One region of the Streptomyces sp. B1I3 genome, then DNA from elsewhere that is predicted to be linked to it. Evidence: riboswitches for the same ligand, from Rfam matches in the RefSeq annotation. Region 1 holds a riboswitch; each other region holds the start of a gene.
What was found. Region 1 has a riboswitch for cobalamin ahead of QFZ58_RS28035 (cobalamin biosynthesis protein). Riboswitches for the same ligand answer to the same signal wherever they lie in the genome.
Positions count from the first base shown of each region.

Region 2: linked by a shared signal. The riboswitch ahead of QFZ58_RS12680 (ribonucleoside-diphosphate reductase subunit alpha) and the one ahead of QFZ58_RS28035 (cobalamin biosynthesis protein) in region 1 are both predicted to bind cobalamin.
Region 3: linked by a shared signal. The riboswitch ahead of QFZ58_RS03125 (ABC transporter substrate-binding protein) and the one ahead of QFZ58_RS28035 (cobalamin biosynthesis protein) in region 1 are both predicted to bind cobalamin.

Region 1 is NZ_JAUSYD010000001.1:6,172,407-6,180,205, reverse strand. Features, by position in the region: gene QFZ58_RS28060 (hypothetical protein) at 1-1,073, opposite strand, end outside; gene QFZ58_RS28055 (alpha/beta hydrolase) at 1,259-2,386, opposite strand; gene QFZ58_RS28050 (class II aldolase/adducin family protein) at 2,456-3,115, opposite strand; gene QFZ58_RS28045 (inorganic phosphate transporter) at 3,425-4,687, shown strand; gene QFZ58_RS28040 (hypothetical protein) at 4,699-4,920, shown strand; cobalamin riboswitch at 5,072-5,202, shown strand; gene QFZ58_RS28035 (cobalamin biosynthesis protein) at 5,331-6,278, shown strand; gene QFZ58_RS28030 (cobyric acid synthase) at 6,275-7,799, shown strand, end outside.
Region 2 is NZ_JAUSYD010000001.1:2,806,173-2,813,971, reverse strand. Features, by position in the region: gene QFZ58_RS12685 (ribonucleotide-diphosphate reductase subunit beta) at 1-614, opposite strand, end outside; gene QFZ58_RS12680 (ribonucleoside-diphosphate reductase subunit alpha) at 689-3,088, opposite strand; cobalamin riboswitch at 3,226-3,357, opposite strand; gene mctP (monocarboxylate uptake permease MctP) at 3,653-5,287, opposite strand; gene QFZ58_RS12670 (DUF3311 domain-containing protein) at 5,284-5,538, opposite strand; gene QFZ58_RS12665 (GntR family transcriptional regulator) at 5,714-6,484, opposite strand; gene QFZ58_RS12660 (sugar ABC transporter substrate-binding protein) at 6,770-7,799, shown strand, end outside.
Region 3 is NZ_JAUSYD010000001.1:615,328-623,126, forward strand. Features, by position in the region: gene QFZ58_RS03110 (PRC and DUF2382 domain-containing protein) at 1-968, shown strand, start outside; gene QFZ58_RS03115 (ABC transporter ATP-binding protein) at 1,208-2,017, opposite strand; gene QFZ58_RS03120 (iron ABC transporter permease) at 2,014-3,021, opposite strand; gene QFZ58_RS03125 (ABC transporter substrate-binding protein) at 3,207-4,280, opposite strand; cobalamin riboswitch at 4,311-4,498, opposite strand; gene QFZ58_RS03130 (acyl-CoA dehydrogenase) at 4,877-6,766, opposite strand; gene QFZ58_RS03135 (carbohydrate kinase) at 6,803-7,750, opposite strand.

The DNA.
Region 1 (7,799 bases):
AGCCAGGTGGCCTCCTCGCGGCTGAGGACGTCCTGGGCGTCGTCCGGGTCGGCTCCCTCGTACTCGGCGAGCCAGAGCAGCGCGTACGGGCGCAGCGGCGCCTCGGTGACGACGGAGCGCACCACGGGCTCGGCGGGGGCTCCGACGACGCGCAGCGCCTCGAAGGCGAGACCGCGCAGGAGGGCGTCCTCGCCCCGGGCCACGGCGAGCAGTTCGGCGACGGCGCTGCCGACGGGCCGGGCGGCCAGCCAGGCCCGGTACTCGGCGCGTGCCGGTCCGGGCGTGAGCCGCGCGCAGCCGAGCAGCATGTCGGCGGCGGACTGCTCGATGTTGCCGGCCGGGCTCTGCGCCGCGACGCAGATCTGTTCCAGCTTGACCCAGACCGCCCAGTTGCCCAGGGGGGTGAGGGTGGCGTGCCCGTCGCCGAGCGTGAGGGCCCCGACGGCGGCGAGGCCCTCCAGCGCCCAGTCGAGGAGGACGGCGTTCAGGTCCCCGGACCGCCCCGGCGCCGTGTCCGGCGCGGGCTGCTGGGGTGGCCCGTACGGCACCTCGCACCGCTCCTCCCGGAGTTCCGCGACACGCTGGCCGAGGAGGTCGAGGAGGGCGGGCACGGTGACGGGGCCCGCCGAGAGCTGCAGCAGGGAGAGCACCTGGGGCACGGCCTCGACGGCTTCGGCCACCGCGGTGGCCTCTATGCCGTCGGGTGCGGCGTGGACCAGCGACCATGCGTCGAAGAGCGCCACCCAGCCGCGGAGCACGGCGGAGTCGTCACGGTCCCAGGCGCGCAGGCGCCAGCCGCGGCGCACGGTGTCGCCGTGCAGCTCGATCAGGCCGGCGAGCCTCGCGCGGTCCCAGCCTGCCCGCACCTGGGCCGGGGAGAGCCCGAGGGTCGCAGCGGCCCGTTCGAGAGCTCCTGCGGCGAGTGGGGCGGTGCCCGGGCTCGCCCCGTCCGCGGCCCAGTGGGCGATCCGCGCGGCGTCGGCCAGCACGGCCCGGGCCTGGCGTGCCAGTTCGGCGGGGGGTGGTGTGCCCTCGGGTGGGCGGGGGGCCGGCCTGGTACGCCGGTTGGTCACGGCCTTGCGGGCAGTGGCAAGGGGTCGCGGGCGGACAAGTCGCAGCCTGGAGTCGCGCGGGTTACGGGACGTCACGGGGAGCAGTCTTGCCTCTGACGGCCCGAAAGCCCAAACGGAAGCCGGATCACAGGGGTACGGGAGGGTTTCGGCCACGGTCACCAACCGGGCCGATCCATCACATCAGCTCACATCAGGGGCGTGAGGAAGCGCCGGAGCGCCTCTTCGTAGCGTGGGGGATCGGCGTTCCACATCGCCCCGTGCGGAGCGTCCGGCACGGCGCGCAGGGTGACCATGTCGGGACGGCGGTCGGCGAGTTCCCGGGACGGCTCCCAGGGGGCCAGCGTGTCGCCGGGGCCGTGGAAGATCAGCGTCGGGGCGTGCAGGGCCGTGGGCACCGAGGTGTCCAGGAGCCGGCCGCCGTGCAGCCCGGTCTGGCCCTGGGCGGCCCGGACGGCGAGGGGCAGCAGCGCGGCGGGGACGCTGCGGGCGGCGGCCAGGGCGCGCAGGGTGACCTTCCAGTCCATGACCGGTGAGTCGAGGACGAGGCCGCTGATCCGGTCGCGCAGCGCCGAGTTGACGGCCGCGTGCAGTGCCATGGAGGCACCGGACGACCAGCCGTGGACGATGACTTTTTCGGCCCCGTAGCGCACGGCGTAGCGGATGGCCGCGTCGAGGTCGCGCCATTCGGACTCGCCGAGGTGGGAGAGCCGGTCCGGGGAGCGGGGTGCGCCGGCGTCGCCGCGGTAGGCGATGTCGAGTACCGGGAGCTGCTGGTCCTGCAGGAAGCCCAGCACGTTCATGGGGTGTTCCCGGGTGGTGCCGAGGCCGTGCACGGTGATGACCCAGGTGTCGCGGGCGCCGGGCAGGAACCAGGCGGGGAGGCTGCCCAGCTCGCCGGGGATCTCGACCTCCTTGTACGTGAGACCGAGGGCGCCCAGCGGGTCGCCGGTGTGCACTTCCGGGGTGAACCGGACCTTGACCCCGCGTTTCAGCGTGCCGCGGGTCACACGCTCCAGTCTGCGCACGACGGTGTCGGCGGAGCGGTGCGGCGCCTGGTCGGTCACGGCCCCGACGACCGCGTGGACACCGCGGCCCACCAGTCCGTACGTACCCGGGCGCAGGGCGGCGAAGGAGCGGGTCAGGGCGATCTGCCCGGCCGTCGCGGCGTGCACGGTGAGTCTGCGGTCGGCGGGGAAGGCCCGCGTCGACGCCCCGAGGGCGGCGTCGCTGGCGTACCGGCCGGCCGCGACCGCTGCCGCGCCGGCGCCGAGGATCGTGGTGACGGCCGCTGCCGTCGCTGTTGCCGGGCGCACGGCTTCAGTGTCCTGGGTACGGAGCGGCCTGCCAACCCGGCGGGGACCGTACGGTGACGGACGCGGGTGTCAGCCGGGCCGGCCGTACCCCTCCAGCGCGTCCCGCACCTCGTGCAGCTGGGCCGGGGAGAGCAGGGTGGGGCTGCGGCCGGGCACGGAGCTCGCGGTGAGCCAGAGCCTGCACATCCATTCGAGCTGGGCGGTGCGGTCGTAGGCCTCGTCGAGGCTGTCGCCGTAGGTGACGGTTCCGTGGTTGCGCAGGAGGCAGCCGGTGCGGTCGCGCAACGCTGCGAGCATGCCGTCGGCGAGTTCCCGCGTCCCGTAGCGGGCGTAGGGCGCCGTGCGGACCGGGCCGCCGAGCATCGCGGCGGCGTAGTGCACCGGGGGCACTTCCGCCACGAGGGTGGAGACGGCGGTGGCGTGCACCGCGTGGGTGTGGACGACGGCGGCGGCGGACGTGCTGTTGTAGACCGCCAGGTGGAGGGGGAGCTCGCTGGTCGGAGGGAGCTCGCCGAACACCCGCCGGCCCCGCAGGTCGACGCCGACCGCGTCCCCGGGGCCCAGCCGGTCGTAGTGCACCGCGCTGGGGGTGACCAGGACGATCTCGCCGACCCGTGCGGAGACGTTGCCCGAGGTGCCGACGACCAGCCCCTCGGACGCCGTTCTGCGGGCCGTCGCGACGACGGCGTCCCACGCCTGTTCGATCGCGTCCTGATCACGGTCGCTCATGCGGGTGATCCTAGGTCGCGCCCGGATCCGCCGGGCGGGCACGGACCACCCGGGGAGCACGGGCACCCCGAGGGGACGAAGTGAGCTAAGTCTCCTCAACGCCGCGAATCGGTCACGCCATATGTTCACCAACACCCGGCAAAGACCAGTCCTCGCACCGCCACGGGAGGGCCCGGCCGCCTCGTGCGCACACAAGCGGAACGACGCCGCACGGATGGGGTCACCGCGCCGCCCTGCCCAGTTCATCTTCCGTTCACCCAGGTTGCTTACGTTCCACGTGCCAATGACGTCGAGCGATTGCCTGGGTAAATGGAACACATCACGCTGCTGCTCGCGATCGTGATCGTGACAGCTCTAGTGTTCGATTTCACGAACGGTTTCCATGACACCGCCAACGCGATGGCCACCACCATCTCGACCGGCGCCCTCAAACCCAAGACTGCGGTGGCCATGTCCGCCGTCCTCAACCTGGTCGGCGCTTTCCTGTCGGTGGAGGTCGCCAAGACGATCTCGGGCGGGATCGTCAACGAGGACGGCCTCAGAACCGAGGTCATCTTCGCGGCGCTCGTCGGCGCCATCCTGTGGAACCTGCTGACCTGGCTGGTCGGCCTGCCGTCCAGTTCCTCCCACGCACTCTTCGGCGGTCTGATCGGCGCCGCGGTGATGTCGGCCGGCTGGTCCTCGATCGACGGCGGCACCGTCGTCACCAAGGTCCTGCTGCCCGCGATCGCCGCCCCCCTCGTCGCCGGTCTCGCCGCGCTGCTGGCCACCAAGCTGACGTACCGCCTCAACCGGAAGATCACCGACGAGGCGCAGCTGAAGTCGACCGCCAAGGGCTACCGGGCCGGGCAGATCGCCTCGGCCGGTCTCGTCTCCCTCGCCCACGGCACCAACGACGCGCAGAAGACGATGGGCATCATCACCCTGGCCCTGGTCACCGGCGGCGTCCTCGCCCCCGGCTCCAACCCGCCGGTCTGGGTCATCTGCGCCGCGGGTGTCGCCATCGCCCTCGGCACCTACCTCGGCGGCTGGCGCATCATCCGCACCATGGGCAGCGGGCTCACCGAGCTCAGGCCGCCGCAGGGCTTCGCCGCCCAGACCAGCGCGGCCACGGTCATCCTGGCCTCCTCGCACCTCGGCTTCTCCCTCTCCACCACCCAGTCCTGCTCCGGCGCCGTGATGGGCGCGGGCCTCGGACGCAAGGGAGGCGTGGTCCGCTGGTCCACCGCCACCCGGATGTTCGTCGCCTGGGGCCTGACCCTGCCGGCCGCGGGCCTGGTCGGCGCGGGCGCCGAGTTCCTGACCAAGCAGGGCGGCTGGGGCGTGGGCGTCGTCGCGGTGCTCCTCGTCGCGGGCTCGGGTGCCATCTGGTGGCTGTCCCGCCGCAAGCCGGTCGACCACACCAACGTCAACGCGCCGGACGCCGAACCGGCGGGCGTCGTCACCACCGCCATCGCCGCCGTCAGCCCGCCGCCCGTCGGCGGGGCCGTCCCGGACCTCAAGACCACCATCCCGGCCCCGGCCCCGTCGGCCGTGACCACGGCCGACCCGGCCCGACCGGCCACGGTGTAAGGACGAATCGCATGAACATCGACTGGGCAGCCCTCGGCACCGTTTTCGGCGTCAGCCTCCTGATCACCGTCGCACTGGTCGGCCTCTTCACCGTCGGCATCGTCGGTCTCGCCAAGCAGGCGCCGACGGCGCGGAGCGCCGGCTCCGGAGCACCGGCGCGCGTCGGCGCGTACGCCTGCTTCGCGCTGTGCGCGGCGGCGGTCGCGTACGGGATCTACCTGATCGTCGCCTGACCTTTCCGCACCCGATCGCCCTGGGCCGGACACACCACGTGTGTGTCCGGCCCGATGTGCGTCCGGACACTCCGCAGCCTCGCAGGTCAGCGGCAGGTTGACGGGCGTTCGCGGGGCATGGTGGACTGCCGTGGCCATGTACGGCGACAGCAGAGGAAGCCGGTGCGAATCCGGCGCGGTCCCGCCACTGTCACCGGGGAGCAGTCCCCCACACGGAAGTCACGGTCCGCCTCCGCGGACCGGAAGGCCGGGGGAGCTGTGGATCCGGAAGCCAGGAGACTCTCGTCGCCCGTCACGTCGAACCAGGGCGCGGACCCTGAGTGAGGACATATGCCATGCCTGGCTGCCGTGCGTCGGTCGCTGTTCCACCCGCCACCGGGACCCTTCGAGGCGCGACGGCCGGCTGATCCGTGCGAGCCGACCGCATATTCGCGTACGGCGCCACCGCCGGTCTGATCGGCGACCTGCTCCTCGGTGATCCCCGACGGGGTCATCCCGTCGCCGCGTTCGGACGGGCCGCGGCGGGCGTGGAGAGCCGGCTGTGGCGCGATCACCGCGGCTGGGGCGCCCTGCACGCGCTCGTGTGCGCCGGGGGCGCCGCGGGTGCCGCGGCGCTGGCCGCGCGAGCCGTACGGGACCGCCCGGCCGCCGCCGTGGCACTGACCGCCGCCGCCACCTGGTCCGTCGTCGGGGGCACCTCGCTGGGCCGCGAGGCCCGTGCCATCGGGGGCGCCCTCGCCGCCGGCGACATCGACGTGGCCCGGGAGCGGCTGCCGCACCTGTGCGGCCGCGACCCTCAGGCACTCGACGGGCAGCAGATCGCCCGCGCGGTGGTCGAGTCCGTCGCCGAGAACACCTCCGACGCCGTGGTGGGCGCCCTGGTGTGGGGCGCGCTGGGTGGCGTGCCCGGCCTGGTCGGGTTCCGGGCCGTCAACACACTGGACGCCATGGTCGGCCACCGGTCGCCGCGTCACCGGCGCTACGGCTGGGCCTCGGCCCGGCTGGACGACCTGGCCGGCTGGCCGGGCGCCCGCCTCACCGCCGCGCTCGCCGTGGCGGCCGGAGGGCGGCCCCGCGAGGCCGTACACGCCTGGCGGGCCGACGCCGGCCGGCACCCGAGCCCCAACGCGGGCCCGGTGGAGGCCGCGTTCGCGGGTGCGCTCGGCGTACGGCTCGGCGGGACCCTCGCCTACGGGGGCCGGGTCGAGCACCGGCCCGTGCTCAACGGGGAGAGCGGCCGGGACGTGCGGGCCGCGGACATCGAACGCGCGGTGCGGCTGTCGCGCCGGGTGAGTGTGCTGGCCCTCGGCGTGTGCGTCGCCGTGCGGCTGGCCGGAGGACGGAGGCGTCGGGCATGAGCGGCGGGCTGCTGATCGCGGGAACCACCTCGGACGCGGGCAAGAGCGTCGTCACGGCCGGCATCTGCCGGTGGCTGGCGCGCCGAGGGGTAAAGGTCGCGCCGTTCAAGGCGCAGAACATGTCGCTGAACTCCTTCGTCACCCGCGAGGGCGCGGAGATCGGGCGGGCGCAGGCCATGCAGGCGCAGGCCGCGCGCGTGGAGCCGACCGCGCTGATGAATCCCGTGCTGCTCAAGCCGGGGGGCGACCGGTCGAGCCAGGTCGTCCTGATGGGGAAGCCGGTCGGCGAGATGAGTGCGCGCGGTTACCACGGAGGTCGCCAGGAGGCCCTGTTCGGGACGGTCGTGGACTGTCTGGAGCAGCTTCGCGGCGCGTACGACGCCGTGATCTGCGAGGGGGCGGGCAGCCCGGCGGAGATCAATCTGCGGCGCACGGACATCGTGAACATGGGCGTCGCGCGTGCGGCGCGCTTCCCCGTTCTCGTCGTCGGGGACATCGACCGCGGAGGCGTCTTCGCGTCGTTCTTCGGCACGACGGCTCTGCTGAGCGCCGAGGACCAGTCGCTGATCGCCGGCTACCTGGTGAACAAGTTCAGGGGCGACGTCTCGCTGCTGGAGCCGGGTCTGGACATGCTGTACGGGCTCACGGGGCGCCGTACGTACGGGGTGCTGCCGTACGCGCACGGGCTGGGCATCGACGAGGAGGACGGGCTGCGCGTGTCGATGCGCGGTGCCGTGCGGGAGTCGGTCGTCGCGCCGCCGCACGGTCAGGACGTGCTGCGGGTCGCGGTGTGTGCCGTGCCGCTGATGTCGAACTTCACGGACGTCGACGCGCTGGCGGCGGAGCCGGGTGTGGTGGTGCGGTTCGTGGACCGGGCGGAGGAGCTCACGGACGCGGACCTGGTGGTCGTGCCCGGTACCCGGGGCACGGTGAAGGCTCTGGCGTGGCTGCGCGAGCGGGGGCTGGCCGAGGCGCTGCGGCGGCGGGCGGCCGAGGGGCGTCCCGTGCTGGGCATCTGCGGCGGGTTCCAGGTGCTGGGTGAGTCGATCGAGGACGACGTGGAGTCCCGGGCGGGGCTGGTCGAAGGGCTCGGACTGCTGCCGGTGCGGGTCCGCTTCGGCCGGGAGAAGGTGCTGGCCCGGCCGGCCGGCTCGGCCCTCGGGGAGCCGGTGGAGGGGTACGAGATCCATCACGGGGTCGCCGACGTGCGCGGCGGTGAGCCGTTCCTCGACGGATGCCGGGTGGGCGCGGTGTGGGGCACGCACTGGCACGGATCACTGGAGAGCGACGCGTTCCGGCGGGCGTTCCTGGCGGAGGTGGCGCGGTTCTCGGGGCGGCGGTTCGTGGCGGCTCCGGACACGAGTTTCGGCACGCTGCGTGAGGAACAGCTGGACCGGCTGGGGGATCTGATCGAGGAGCACGCGGATACGGACGCCCTGTGGCGGCTGATCGAGACGGGCGCGCCGGCGGGGCTGCCCTTCCTGGCGCCTGGGGCGCCCCGTACGCCGGGGGCGCCGGTCG
Region 2 (7,799 bases), 3.4 Mb from region 1:
ACCACCTCGAACGCGAAGTTCATGTGCATCGTCTCGTCGCGGAACACCCAGTTGGTACCCGTGGCGAGACCGTGCAGCAGACCGCGCGAGCGGAACCAGTAGACATAGGCGAAGGCGCCGTAGAAGAACAGCCCCTCGATGCACGCCGCGAAGCAGATCAGGTTCAGCAGAAAGCGGCGCCGGTCGGCCCGGGTGTCCAGCCGGTCGATCTTCTCGACCGAGTCCATCCACCTGAAGCAGAACTGTGCCTTCTCCCGGATCGAGGGGATCTCCTCGACCGCGTCGAAGGCCGCCGCGCGGTCTTCCGGATCGGGCAGATAGGTGTCGAGCAGCGTCAGGTAGAACTGGACGTGCACGGCCTCCTCGAACAGCTGGCGCGACAGGTACAGACGCGCCTCCGGGGAGTTGATGTGCTTGTAGAGCGTCAGCACGAGGTTGTTGGAGACGATCGAGTCACCCGTCGCGAAGAACGCGACGAGCCGTCCGATCATGTGCTGCTCGCCGGGGGAGAGCTTGGCGAGGTCGGCGACGTCGGAGTGGAGGTCGACCTCCTCCACGTGCCAGGTGTTCTTGATCGCGTCCCGGTAGCGTTCGTAGAAGTCCGGGTAGCGCATGGGACGCAGGGTCAGTTCGAAGCCGGGGTCGAGCAGGTTCTTCCCGGTCGTCCCGGCGGACTGTTCGGTGGAGCTCACTGGCAGGCCTCGCAGGATTCGGGGTTTTCGAGGGAGCAGGCGACGGCGTCCGGGTCGGAGACCTGGGCCTGCTGGGCGGGAAGGGCGGTGGACGCGGTGCCGGAGGCCGCGCGGGCGATCCGGGTGGCCGGGCGCGAGCGCAGGTAGTACGTCGTCTTCAGCCCCTGCTTCCACGCGTACGCGTACATCGAGGAGAGCTTGCCGATCGTCGGCGTCTCCATGAACAGGTTCAGCGACTGGCTCTGGTCCAGGAACGGCGTACGGGCCGCCGCCATGTCGATCAGGCCGCGCTGCGGGATCTCCCACGCGGTGCGGTACAGGGCCCGGACGTCCTCGGGGATCCAGCCGAAGCCCTGCACGGAGCCGCTCGCCTCGCGCAGCGCCTCGCGGGTCCGAGCGTCCCACACGCCGAGCTTCTTGAGCTCCGCGACGAGGTAGCCGTTGACCTGGAGGAACTCACCACTGAGCGTCTCGCGCTTGAAGAGGTTGGAGACCTGCGGCTCGATGCACTCGTAGACGCCGGCGATCGAGGCGATCGTCGCGGTCGGGGCAATGGCCAGCAGCAGGGAGTTGCGCATCCCGCTCTTCGCGACGCGGGCCCGCAGGGCGTCCCAGCGCTCCGGCCAGTTCAGCTCGGTGCCGTAGTGGTCCGGGTGCAGCACACCGCGGGCGGCGCGGGTCTGCGACCAGGCCGGGAGGGGGCCCGACCGCTCGGCGAGGTCGCACGACGCCTCGTAGGCGGCGAGCATGATCCGCTCGGAGATCCGGGTGGACAGCGCACGGGCCTCGGGGGAGTCGAACGGCAGCCGGAGCTGGAAGAAGACGTCCTGCAGACCCATCGCGCCCAGGCCCACCGGGCGCCACCGGGCGTTGGACCGGCCGGCCTGCTCGGTGGGGTAGAAGTTGATGTCCACGACCCGGTCGAGGAACGTCACGGCGGTACGGACGGTGGCGTCCAGCCGCTCCCAGTCCATCGTCCCCCCGTCGACGAACGCGCCGAGGTTGACGGAGCCCAGGTTGCAGACCGCCGTCTCACCGTCGTCGGTGACCTCCAGGATCTCGGTGCACAGGTTCGACGAGTGCACCACCCGGCCCGGCTCGGCGGTCTGGTTCGCGGTGCGGTTGGCGGCGTCCTTGAACGTCATCCAGCCCTGGCCCGTCTGCGCGAGCGTCCGCATCATCCGGCCGTAGAGCTCCCGCGCCGGCATCGTCCTGCGGGCGAGGGCCTTCGCCTCCGCCGCACGGTAGGCGGCGTCGAACTCGTCGCCCCACAGGTCCACCAGTTCGGGCACGTCGGCCGGGGAGAACAGCGACCATTCGGTGTCCGCGTCGACGCGGCGCATGAACTCGTCCGGGATCCAGTGCGCAAGGTTCAGGTTGTGCGTACGCCGCTGGTCCTCGCCCGTGTTGTCGCGCAGCTCCAGGAACTCCTCGACGTCCGCGTGCCAGGTCTCCAGGTAGACGGCGGCCGCGCCCTTGCGGCGGCCGCCCTGGTTCACCGCGGCCACCGAGGCGTCGAGCGTCTTCAGGAACGGCACGATGCCGTTGGAGTGCCCGTTGGTGCCGCGGATGAGCGAGCCGCGGGCACGGATACGGGAGTAGGAGAGGCCGATGCCGCCCGCGTGCTTGGAGAGCCGGGCCACCTGGTGGTAGCGGTCGTAGATCGAGTCCAGCTCGTCCTTCGGCGAGTCGAGCAGGTAGCAGGAGGACATCTGCGGGTGCCGGGTGCCGGAGTTGAAGAGCGTGGGGGAGGAGGGCAGGTAGTCCAGCCGGCTCATCAGCCCGTACAGCGCGGCGACCTCGTCCAGCGCCCGCGGCGACTCGTCCTCGGCGAGACCGGCCGCGACGCGGAGCATGAAGTGCTGCGGGGTCTCGATGACCTGCCGGGTGAGCGGGTGGCGCAGCAGGTAGCGGCTGTGCAGCGTCCGCAGCCCGAAGTAGCCGAACCGGTCGTCGGCACCGTCCGCGAGGGACTGTTCGACCAGGGCGTCGAGCCGCGCCGCGTGCAGGGCCACGAACGAGGCTGTGCGGTCCGCGATCAGACCCTCACGGTGCCCCACGGCGATCGAGGCGGAGAAGGAGACCGCGCCCTGGCCCGCGGCCTCGTCCGCGACGGAACGGGTGAGGAGCCGGGCGGCGAGCCGGGAGTAGGCCGGGTCCTCGGAGATCAGACCCGCCGCGGCCTCGGTCGCCAGTGCGCACAGCTCGGCCTCGTCCGACCGGGCGCTGCGGCCACGCAGCGCGGCGGCGGCGACCCGACCGGGGTCGGTGTCGGGCAGATCGACGGTGAGATCGGTCAGCGTCCGCAGCAGTGCGGTCCCCGGCCCGTCGGTCGTGGCGTGCGTGGACTCGGCTGACGCGGTGGCTGAAACCGGATCGGCTGGCGCGATGGTCACGTGGGGCTATCCCTCGCTCGGCTCGGGGCCGGCGGGAGCGGGGCAGCCGACAGGGCGGTGCCCGGGGAACGGACAGCACTCCGCACGGCGTCCACCGGCCCTCCGCGGGGCCCGGACGTCTCGGCGTCCGGATCGGTCGAACCGGACGCACCGTCGGCAGGTCTTCGGACTTCCGGGTGCGCGGGGGCACGCCGGTCACACCGTTGCGGGACAGTTCCGGATTCGCACCGGATTCCCCTGCGGCGACAGCGAGCACGAGCATACATGTGGGGGCCGCCTGCTGAGGCAGCCCCCACATGTTGTGTCGTGACGGGTCAGAGCTCCAGACGGAACGTCAGCAGCGAAGGACCCGGCAGTGGCTCCCGGTTCCGTTCCGGAGCCCGTGCGAAGCCGAGGCGCGGCAGTCCGCCGCAACCGGCGTGTGCGGCGTACCTGCTTTTCCGGGCGTCCTGGCCCGGGTGGGGCGCGCCCGGCGGCCGTGGCCCGGGGTGGCGAAGGGCCCGGAAACGCCTGAGCCGCCACGCCCCGGTGCGGTGGGGCGTGGCGGCTCGGGCAGGCGGGGTGTCAGTGACCCGCGGGGGAGCCCACCGTGGCCGGCGGGAGCTCCGCCTGCACGCCCGGGTCGCCCACATCCGCGGTGTAGTCGGACGGGGAGGTCTCGTCCACACCGGCCGGTGCCTTCACGGCGTTCAGCACGAACGTGAGGACGACGACCACGATCACGTTGAGCACGAACGCGGTGAGGCCGATGTAACCGATCTCGCCGATACCCGGGATCTCCTTCGAGGATCCGCCGAAGTGCTTCTGCGTCGGGCTGGCCACCCCGTACGCGGCCACCGTGCCGTAGATCATGCCGACCGCCCAGCCCGCGATCAGGGCCCAGCGGTGGAACCAGCGGGTGAACAGGCCGCCGACCAGGGCCGGCATCGTCTGGAGGATCCAGATACCGCCCAGCAGCTGGAAGTTGATGGCGACCGTCTTGTCCATGGTGAGGACGAAGGCGAGCGCACCCACCTTGACCAGGAGCGACACCAGCTTGGAGACCTTGGTCTCCTGCGCGGGTGTCGCGTCCGGCTTGATGAAGTCCTTGTAGATGTTGCGGGTGAACAGGTTCGCCGCGGCGATCGACATGATCGCGGCAGGCACCAGGGCTCCGATGCCGATGGCGGCGAAGGCCACCCCCGCGAACCAGTCGGGGAACATGTCCTCGAACAGCTGCGGGATGGCGAGCTGGCCGTTGTCCACCTTGATCCCGGCCGCGATCGCCATGAATCCGAGCAGCGCCAGCAGACCCAGCATCAGCGAGTACAGCGGCAGGATCGTGGTGTTGCGCCGGATGACCTCGCGGCTGCGGCTGGAGAGCGTCGCCGTGATCGAGTGGGGGTACATGAAGAGCGCGAGTGCGGAGCCCAGGGCGAGTGTGGCGTAACCCCACTGCCCCATCTCGCCCGGGACGATGGCGCCGCGTGGCTTGCCCGTGGCCTCACTCGTCTGCGAGAACGCCTCTCCCGCCTTGGCGAATATGTCGTCGAAGCCGCCGAGCTTGATCGGGATGTAGATGATCGCCACCGCGATGACCAGATAGATCAGGCCGTCCTTGACGAAGGCGATGAGCGCGGGTGCGCGCAGCCCCGACGAGTAGGTGTAAGCGGCGAGGACGGCGAACGCGATGAGGAGCGGCAGGTCCTTGACGAACCAGTGCGTGTTCTCACCGCCGCCGACGCCCATGACGTCGAGCACGGCCTGGATGCCGACCAGTTGCAGCGCGATGTACGGCATCGTGGCGAGGATGCCGGTGAGGGCGATCGCCAGCGACAGCCCCTTCGAGCCGAACCGGCCGCGGACGAAGTCCGAGGTGGTCACGTAGCCGTGCTTGTGCGAGACGGACCAGAGCCGCGGCAGGAAGGTGAAGATCAGCGGGTAGATGAGGATGGTGTACGGGACGGCGAAGAAGCCCGCCGCTCCGGCCGCGTAGATAGCCGCGGGCACGGCGACGAACGTGTACGCGGTGTAGAGGTCGCCGCCGAGCAGGAACCAGGTGACCCAGGTGCCGAACGACCGTCCGCCCAGGCCCCACTCGTCGAGGGTGGCCTCGGTCTCGGCCTTGCGCCAGCGCGCGGCCATGAAGCCGACGACCGTGACGGCCAGGAAGAAGAAGATGAACACGGCGAGAGCGACGCCGTTCACGCCGTCCTTCATGCTGACGCACCCCCCTTGCGGGAGCGCTGGTCACGCTGCCACAGCTTGTACGCGATCATGGTGAGTGCGGTCGAGATGAGCACCCAGAGCATCTGGTACCAGTAGAAGAACGGAATGCCGATGAAGGTCGGTTCGACCTTCGCGTACGAACTCACCCAGAGCATCGCCACGAACGGCGCGATCAGGCAGAGCGCGATGACCACCCTCGCGGGTGTCACGGTCGGTGGCTTCGTATCGGTATCTTCTGACATATGGCGACTCCGTCCCCTCGCTGATCACCTGTTGTAATGCGCAGGAAATCTAGGCGAGGGTTCCGGCCATCGTCACCCCCTGTCCGCATTGCGGTCCTGCAACGGTCCGATGTCGCCCGAAATGACTGATCCCCCCGCGCTCGCGGGGGGATCAGTCACTTCGCGGGCCGAACGCTCAGTCGGTGGGCCGCTTCAGGCGTGCCACGAACTTGTAGCGGTCGCCCCGGTACACCGAGCGCACCCATTCGACCGGTTCGCCGTGTCCGTCGATGGAGTGACGGGACAACATGAGCATCGGCAGGCCCACGTCCGTGCCGAGCAGCCCCGCCTCGCGCGGGGTGGCCAGCGAGGTCTCGATGGTCTCCTCGGCCTCGGCGAGCCGGACGTCGTACACCTCGGCCAGAGCGGTGTAGAGCGAGGTGTACTTCACCAGCGATCGGCGCAGCGCGGGGAAGCGTTTGGCCGAAAGATGGGTGGTCTCGATGGCCATGGGCTCACCGCTGGCGAGGCGCAGCCGCTCGATCCGCAGTACTCTGCCGCCCGCCGTGATGTCCAGCAGGCCGGCGAGCGTGTCGTCCGCGGTGACGTATCCGATGTCCAGCAACTGAGATGTGGGTTCCAGTCCCTGGGCGCGCATGTCCTCGGTGTACGAGGTGAGTTGCAGGGCCTGGGAGACCTTCGGCTTGGCGACGAAGGTGCCCTTGCCCTGGATGCGTTCCAGCCGGCCCTCGACCACCAGTTCCTGGAGGGCCTGGCGCACGGTGGTGCGCGAGGTGTCGAACTCGGCGGCCAGGGTGCGTTCGGGCGGCACCGGAGTGCCGGGCGGCATGGTTCCCGTCATGTCCAGGAGGTGGCGCTTGAGCCGGTAGTACTTGGGGACGCGTGCCGTACGCGCACCCGCGCCCGCACCGGTCTCGCTCGTACTGCTGCCCCCGTCGGCACCCATGGCCCGCCTTCCCGACTGCTGCGTTGCTGCCGTCACCGGCTCCTCCGTCTGTAGCGGCTCACATGGTGGCACGGTCCGGTCACGGGTCGTCGCCCTCCCTTAGGTGTCGGTCCTATAACGGACGCGAGTGCACTTCTTATACACCCTTGACACCCCTAAAGGTCTAGGCCAAGCTCCCGGTACTGGTCTAAACCATTAAAGACCAGGTCCCAGCCCCACAGGCAGTACCAGGCGTACGTCTTCGCGGTGGGCGGGGGGTTGCTGGTTCCCTGAGGAGGGTGTGGCATGAAGCGCAAGCTCATAGCGGCGGTAGGCGTCGCGGCGATGATGTCCGGTATCGCGGCGTGTGGTGGGGACAGCAATGACAACGCTTCGAAGGACCCGAAGGACCGCACCGAGAGCCTGACGGTCTGGCTCATGGTCGACGCGCAGAGCACGTGGCCGGAACTGGTCAAGGACGTCAACGCGCAGTTCAACAAGAAGTACCCGAAGGTCAAGGTCAACGTCCAGTACCAGCAGTGGGCGGACAAGGCCAAGAAGCTCGACACGGCCCTCGGCGGCGACAAGTTCCCGGATGTCGTCGAACTCGGCAACACCGAAACGATGCAGTACATCCTCAACGGCGCCCTCGCTGAGATCGATCCCAAGAAGTATGACAACTCGGACACCTGGATCAAGGGTCTGAAGGACACCTGCACGTTCGAGGGCAAGCAGTTCTGCGTGCCTTACTACGCGGGTGCCCGTGTCGCGATCTACAACAAGGACATGCTCAAGAAGGGCACCGGCAGCGACGCCCTGCCGCAGACCGAGGACGAGATGCTCGCGGCTCTCGACAAGGTCTCGGCCGAGTACGGCAAGAAGGACAAGCGCTTCTCGTCGCTCTACCTGCCGGGTCGTTACTGGTACGCGGCCATGTCCTACGTCGCGGGCTACGGCGGCTCCATCGCCGAGTACGACGAGGGTGCGAAGGAGTGGAAGGGCAACCTCTCCGCCCCCGAGTCCCAGAAGGGCATCGAGCACTTCGTCAACCTGGTCAAGAAGTACAACAAGGCCGACCAGACCAAGGACGAGCAGGACCACGCCAACGTCATGGCCAACGAGAAGGCGGCCCTGATCTACGGCAACGGCTGGGAGGCCGGCTCCGTCGTCGACGGTGCCAACAACGGCAACCCGAAGCTCGAGGGCAAGATCGGCACGGCCGGCATGCCCGGCCCCAACGGCAAGGCCCTGCCGTCCTTCATCGGCGGTTCGGACCTCGCGGTGACCGCGAAGTCGGAGGTCACCGACCTGGGTGAGGAGTGGGTCTCCCTCTTCA
Region 3 (7,799 bases), 5.6 Mb from region 1:
ACGGTTTCACGGATTCCGGAGAACTCGACGGTCTGACCGTCTACGACAGCGACGGCGAAAAGGTCGGCACTGTGGGGCGGGTGTACGTCGACGACGACACCGGCAAGCCCGACTGGATCACGGTCAAGACCGGCATGTTCGGCATGAAGGAGAGCTTCGTACCGCTTGCCGGAGCCCGCCGAGTGGGTTCCGACCTGCACGTCTCGCATCCGAAGGACCGCGTCAAGGAAGCCCCCCGGGTGGATGCCGACGCGCATCTCTCCGTGTCCGAGGAGGAGGAGCTCTACCGCCATTACGGTCTGTCCAGGAAGGCCGGCGGCAACGCCGGTGCGCGCGGTGAAGGGCGCACCGTGTCCGGGACCGGGACGGGAACCATGGGCGCCGCCGGGGCCGGTACGTCCGGGGCCGCGGGAGCGGCCGGGACCGCACGGACCAGGACCGGCAAGGCGACGACGGCCGGCACCACCGCCGGCACGGGCCGGCACCGCGACACGGAGGCCTCCTCCACGTCGCGTCCGCTCGCCGGTGCCGGAGCGGAACGGTCCGCCGCGGGGAGCCGGGACGAGATGGTCCGTTCCGAGGAACAACTCCTCATCGGCACCGAGGAGTACGAGAGCGGAAAGGCACACCTGCACAAGTACGTCGTGACGGAGAACGTCACCCGCACCGTACCCGTGTCCCATGAGGAAGTGCGCGTGGTCCGTGAGCCCCTGCAGCCCGGCGAGAAGTCGGCGGGGCGGGCGGACATCGGCGAACAGGATGTCGAAGTCACCCTGCACGCGGAACGCGCCACCGTCCGTAAGGACACGGTCCCCGTGGAACGGGTCCGTCTCGAAACCAACAGGGTCACCGAACAGAAGGAAGTCTCCGCCGAACTCCGCAAGGAGAAGATCGACTACGGGGACGGCAAGGACACGGGCAGCGGCAAGGACATGGGCGGCGAGTTCGGCCAGGGCCGGCGCCGCTGACCCCTCACACAGCGGTGACAGGCCGCGCCACGGAAGCGAGGGGCGGACCCGGACGACTTTGCGGGCCCGCCCCTTCGCCACTCCTCACGGTTCGCGCACGCACGGAGGTGAACCGCCCGGGCACGCACGCGGGTCGCGGGCACGGCGGGGCGCCCGGGTCGCGGGCACGGGCACGGACACCCACGCCGAAGTAGGGCACACCGCTGCACGGGACGCCGGCAGGGACCCCGCGCAGACGTTCACGCCGGTCGCGGGACATGGGCGGCGGGCCCCGGCAGGAAGCGCACCGACGGCCGCCCGCCGGGCCCGTCCGCCGTCACCACCGCCCGCACGCGGTAGACCTCACGGATGAGCTCCTCGGTGATCACTTCCGAGGGAGTGCCCGCGGCCACCACGCGGCCCTCGGCCAGGACGGTGATCCGGTCACAGAACATCGCGGCCAGGTTGAGGTCGTGCAGCGCTATCACGGCGGTGACGGGAAGCGCGGCGACCAGGGCGAGCAGCTCCAGCTGGTGCTGGATGTCCAGGTGGTTCGTCGGTTCGTCCAGCAGGAGTTCGCGCGGCTGCTGGGCGAGGGCGCGGGCGATCTGCACGCGTTGGCGCTCACCGCCCGACAGGGTGTGCCAGGACTGTCCGGCCCGGTCGGTGAGTCCGGTGCGCGCCAGCGCGTCGCGTACGGCCTCCTCGTCCTCCCGGCCCGGCGGGGACCAGGCACTGCGGTGCGGGATGCGGCCGAGGCGTACGACGTCCAGCACGCTGAGCTCGACCTGGGTGACCGCGTGCTGGTCGACGACGGCCACGCGCCGGGCGACCGTGCGGCGGCCGGTGTCGGCGAGGGTCCGGCCGTCGAGCGTGACCACGCCGGCGCCCGGGGAGAGGACGCCGGCCAACACGCGCAGCAGCGTCGACTTGCCCGAGCCGTTGGGGCCCAGGAGCCCGACCGTGGCACCGGGCGCCGGAGCCATGCTCACGCCGTCCAGGACGATCCGGCCGCCCGCCTCCCGGCTCACCCGTGCCGCGCGCAGACCCTGGCCGGCGGTGGCCGTCATGTGCTCTTCCGGGTGCGGTGGAGGACGAGGACGAAGGCCGGCACCCCGATGAGGGCGGTGACCACGCCGACCGGTACCTCCTGCGGGTCCAGGACGGTCCGGGCCAGCGTGTCGACCCAGACGAGGAAGACTGCCCCGGCGAGCGCGGTGACGGGCAGCAGCCGCCGGTGACCCGAACCGGTCAGTGCCCGGGCGGCGTGCGGCAGGACCAGGCCCACGAACCCGACGGCCCCCGCGGAGCTGACGAGCGCGGCGGTGAGCAGCGCGGTCGTGCACAGCAGCACGATCCGGGTGCGGGCGACATGGACCCCCAGGGCCGCCGCCGCGTCCTGGCCGAACGCGAAGGCGTCGAGCGTACGGGCGTGCCCGAGGCAGATCAGAAGTGTCACGGCCAGGACCGCGGAACAGAGCCACACATCTGTCCACCCCACCCCGCTGAGGGAGCCGAGCAGCCAGAACAGCACGCCCCGGGTCTGCTCGGCGTCGGCGGCGGTCATGACGACGAAGGAGGTGAGGGCGGAGAAGAGCTGCATGGCCGCCACACCGGAGAGGACGACCCGGTCGGTCGTCCCGCCGAGTGTGTGGCTGAGCAACAGCACGAGGGCGAACGAGCACAGTGCTCCGGCGAAGGCTCCCGCCGAGATCGGCACCGCGCCGCCGCCGACGCCGAGGACCACCACCGCGACGGCGCCGGTGGACGCCCCGGAGGAGACGCCGAGGACGAAGGGGTCGGCGAGCGGGTTGCGCAGCAGGGACTGCATCACGGTGCCGCAGACGGCGAGGCCCCCTCCGCACACCGCTGCGAGCAGGGTGCGGGGCATGCGCAGGTTCCAGATGATGCCGTCCCGGATCGGGGAGAGCCGTGAGTCGCCGGGACCGAGGTGGGCGGCCACCGCGGACCAGACGTCCGGGACGGAGATACGGGCGGGCCCGATCGTGACGGCGACCGCGACCGACAGGAGCAGCAGGGCTGCCCCGCCGCTCCACAGGAGGCCGCCCCGCAGGACTCGGGCACCCGTCGCACGAAGGGCCGGAACAGCACGGAGGGCCGGAACCACAGGGCGGTCCGGAACAGCACGGCGGGCGGGGCCGGTCACGGTGTCCGCGGGGCGGCGCCCGGCCTCGGTCGCGCGGTGGCCGGGGGCCGGTTCCCCGCGCGGTCCCGTGCCCGGGACGCGTTCGGTGTCCGTCACCCCGCGAGCCCGAAGGAGCGCAGTCCGGCGGCGACGCGCTCCACGCCCTCGACGGTCCGGACGGTCGGGTTCATGGCCTGGCCGCTGAGCAGCACGTACCGCTTGTGCCGGACGGCGTCCATGTTCTTCGTGGCGGGGTTGGACTCCAGGAACTCGATCTTCTTCTCGGCGCTTTCGGCGGTCTGCGACTGCCGGGTGAGGTCACCGATGACCAGGACGTCGGGGTTGCGGTCCGCGACGGTCTCCCAGTTGATCTGGGGCCACTCCTCGTGGGTGTCGTCGAAGACGTTCTTCGCCCCGAGTTCTCCGGTGATGATGCCGGGGGCTCCGCAGCATCCCGCCATGTACGGCGCCTCGGAGTTGGCGAACCAGTAGAGCAGCGTGGCGTGGGAGGCGTCGATGCCCGCGGTCGCCCTGCCGACACGGTCCCGGAGGCCGGCGACGAGCTCGTCGCCCTTCTCCTTCACTCCGAACACCCGGGCGAGGTCGTGCACTTCGGCGTAGACGCTGTCCATGGTCAGGGGTCTCGTACGGGAGCCGTCACCGCTGCCCGTGTTGTCCTTCGCCGCACAGTCGGCGGGCGACACGTAGGTCGGCACTCCGAGCCCCTCGAACTGCTCGCGGGGCGCGACGCCGCCTTTGCCGAGCGTCGATTCGAACGAGGCACTGACAAAATCGGGTTCCTTGTCGAGGACCTTCTCGAAGGAGGGGCGGTTCTCCGCGATGCGGGGGACCTTCGCGCCGGCCTTCTCCAGACCCTTCATCACCGGGTCGGTCCAGGTGGCGGTGCCGGCCAACCGGTCGCCGAGGCCCAGGGAGAGCAGGATCTCCGTCGATCCCTGGTCCAGGGAGACCGCGCGGTCCGGGGCCCTCTCGACCGTCACCGTCCGGCCGCAGTTCTCCAGCTCCACCGGGTAGCCGGCGCCGCCGTCCCGGCCGGCTCCGGCCGACGGTCCGCCGCTGCCCGGCCCGCACGCGGTCAGCAGGGCGAGCCCGGCGGTGAACAGGGCGGTTCGGCGTACGGTGCTGGCTATGGGCGGCACGGAGTCCCTTTGCGTCTCAGGGCTCATGCGCGGAGCCCGGTACGGAGTCCGCCCCCCGGCGGGGGAACGGGTGCCAGCAGGTCTTCGGACTCGGGTTCGTCCGGACGGAGCGCCTTCCCGGGGCACCCGAGGGTGTCCCAGTGGCCGTGGCCCCGCCCGTCCCCCTCACCGCTGCGCGTCAGCTCCGGATTCTCACCGGATTCCCTGACTCCACGTGGAGTGTGACTGGCGTCTGCAAGCTATCACGCAGTCCGGCGAGGGCTTGCGGGCCTGAGGCCGGTACGGCGGGGAGGGCATCCCCCGCCGCACCGGCCGTCCGGCCGGTCAGCGCTTGCGGTGAACCGATTCGCCGACCTCGGCCTGCGGTGTGCGGCGCCGGCGGGCGAGCAAGGAGACCGTGCCCCAGTACACCGTCAGGACCGCCCGCAGTGCGAGGACTTCGAGGGCCTCGCGTACACCGGCACGGCACGTTCCGCGTCTCTCGGTGCCCGGAACGGGATTCCTGGTGCCCTGTACGCGGCCCCCGGTGCCCGGGACGGGTTTCTCGGCGCCCGGTACGGGTCCCTCTGTGCCCGGGTCCGCTCGGTTCGGGCCTCCGCCTGTACGCGCGTACCGTCCGCCGTTCACCGCGCGTCCTGCGGGGAGCCTGCGGGGCGGCCGTGCCAGGGGGCGTCGGGGTCGTCGTAGGCGTCGGCGTAGCCGGGCCCCGCGATCGGCCAGTCGGCGAGCAGTTCATGGGGCAGGGCGAAGGAGTCGGCCAGTTCGCGGGCGTGCGCGGCGACCGCCGCGATCAGCTCCTCGGTGGCCTCGGGCAGGGCGTCGACCTGATCGCGGGTCAGCAGGCCGGCGGCCAGCAGATCGCCACTGTTGCGGGCCACCCACTCGACGGCGAACAGCCGCTCCAGCTCCGCCAGCCGTTCGCGCGCGGCCCCTTCGGGCAGCGCGGCGCGGGCCTGGGCGTACGCCTCGGCCGCTTCCCGGTAGGCGTGCGCCTCGACCGCGCGCAGGGCGGGCCCGGCGGCCGCGTTCCACCGCCCGAGTGTGTCCTTGTCAGCGGCCCGCAGCATGCGCTGCCGGGCCCGCTCGAACCAGATGCCCTGCACGGCGGTGAGCAGTGCGCCGAGGAAGCCCGGGTCGGCCAGGTCCCCCGTGGCGGCGGGTGCAGCATCCGGCCCCGGCCCGGGCCGGGCACCCCGCGGACCGGCCGCGGTGGCGTCGATCCCGGCGAGGAGCATGTCGGCCGCGGCCTTGGCGTGCAGGGCGAGGTTGTCGCCCTCCGCCGTGATGGCGCCTTCCACCCCGGTGACCAGTTCCGTCATGCCGTTGTTCTCCAGCAACGCCTGGGCTCCGCAGCGTTCGCGGCACTGGACGATGACGGCGCGGGCCTGCCAGGTGATCCACCCCTTGGCGACCGCGACCAGCCGCTCCGCCTCTGCCCTGCTCTCCTCGCCACAGCCCTCCCACCGGTCGAGTACCCGGCGGTGGAGCAGGCTCATGGCGAAGACCGTCGCCATGGCCGAGGCGAGTGGCCCGTGGTGCGTGCGGTGGGCGTTGACCGGGACGGGACGCGTGCCCCGGGGCCCGGAGACCATCCGGTGACCGCCGTAGCGGACCGCGACCGCCAGTGTCGCGCGGGCCGTGCCCGCCGCGCATGCGCTCATGGAGATCCTGCCGGAGGTGACCCGGCCGATGGAGGTCAGGAAGCGGCGCCGGCGCCCGCCTGGAGTACTGGTGAACATCCCCGTGCCGGCGTCCTCCTCACGCGCTCCCAGCAGCGCGTCCCGCGCCACGAACAGCTGGTCGAACGACGTGAGGCAATGGTCCACCGGGCTGCCCATCCGGGCCGGCAGCCGGCGGACCCGGACACCGGGCAGGGCCTGTACGTCGTCGGTGAGCGGCACGAGGAAGAGCCGGATCCCGTGGTCCGTGCCGTCGGCCATCAGCCGCGCCGCGACCAGCCCGGACTTGGCCCCGCCCGCCGGGCTGGTGTTGGGCATGAACTTCTGCGCCCCCGCGTGCGGGGTGTGCAGGACGAAGCCGTCCCGTGCGGGGTGGTACGTCGCGGTGGTCTCCATGGCCGCCGCGTCGTTGCCGTGCGCCACCTCCGTACAGAGGAAGGTCCCGATCCGGCGCATCGCCAGGTAGTCCGACAGATCGCGGTGACCGACCACATCGTGGTCGAGGATGCTGCCGAGGAACAGGTTGTAGTGGATGCCCGCGACGGTGGTGAGCGCGGGGTCGACCGGCCCGAGCCATTCGTGCAGCGCGGCGAGGGCGCGCGGGTCGGCGGCGAGACGTGCTCCGTTGTCGAGCGAGCGGTTGAGGATCCGCAGTCGTTCATAGGCGAGATCCAGCCTCTCCTCGGGCGTTCCGCCGGCGGGGCGGCGGAACGGTTCTGTGCTGATCAGCCGCTGCCAGAACCCGTGCTCACGGGGGTGTGCCGGGCCGAGGAGGACGCCGGTCAGCAGATCGGCGGTGGACGCTGGGACAGCGTCGGTAAGGGTCACGGTCATAAAGAAGTGAACGACCGGGACACGGGCGAGGACACCTCACCATTTCGGGGCAGGTGCGCTGGTCAGCGCCACGGCGAGCTCCTCCTCGTCGGGAGGCAGGGCGCCGGCCCGTGCGACGGTCACCGCGGCCGACGCCACGGCGTGGCGCAGCACGTCCCCCAGGGTTTCGGCGTCGAGGGAGTGCAGACGTGCGCGGCCCTGCTCGCCGAGCAGTCCGTGCGAGTCCAGGGCGTGCAGCGCACCGGACATGAAGGCGTCACCCGCCCCCACGGTGTCCGCCACCGGGACCTGGGCCGCACCGACGGTCACGGCCGCGCCGGGAAGGAGGGCCGTCGCTCCGCCGGCTCCGCGCGTGACGAACACGGCCGCCGGACCCGAGCGCAGCCATCGCCCGGCGGCCACCTCCGGGGCCTCGTCCGGGTACAGCCACCGCAGGTCCTCGTCGCTGGCCTTGACGACGTCGCTGAGGGCGACGCAGCGCTCCGCCCTGCGTACGGCAAGGGCGTGGTCCCCCATCAGGTCGGGGCGGACGTTGGGGTCGTAGCTGACGGTCGCGGCCCGGCGGAGTTGCCCGACGGTCTCCAGTACGGTGCCGGCCCCCGGCTCCATGGCGGTGGCGATGGAACCCGTGTGGAGGTGCTGGTACGGCCCCCCGGTCGCCGTCGGGGCCAGCGTCCAGGTGATGTCGAAGGTGTACGTGGCCCCGCCGGCGTCGTCGAGGGCGACCGCGGCGGCCGGGGTGGGCGCGCCGGAGCCGTCGGTGCGCACCCGGACCCCGGCCGAGGCGAGGTGGTCCCTGATCAGCCGTCCGTTGGCGTCCGGGCCGAGCTGGGTGAGCAGGGTGGTGTCGCGGCCCAGCCGGGCCAGGCCGTAGGCGACGTTCGCGGGGCTCCCGCCGGGATGGGTCCGGTCGGCCGCGCCCGGCAGCCGGACGATGTCGGCGACGCATTCGCCGATGACCAGCAAGGGGTGTCTGTCGAGCATGGGGTGGGTCTCCTGGGAACGCCGGCGAAAGTGTCCGGCGGCACACGGC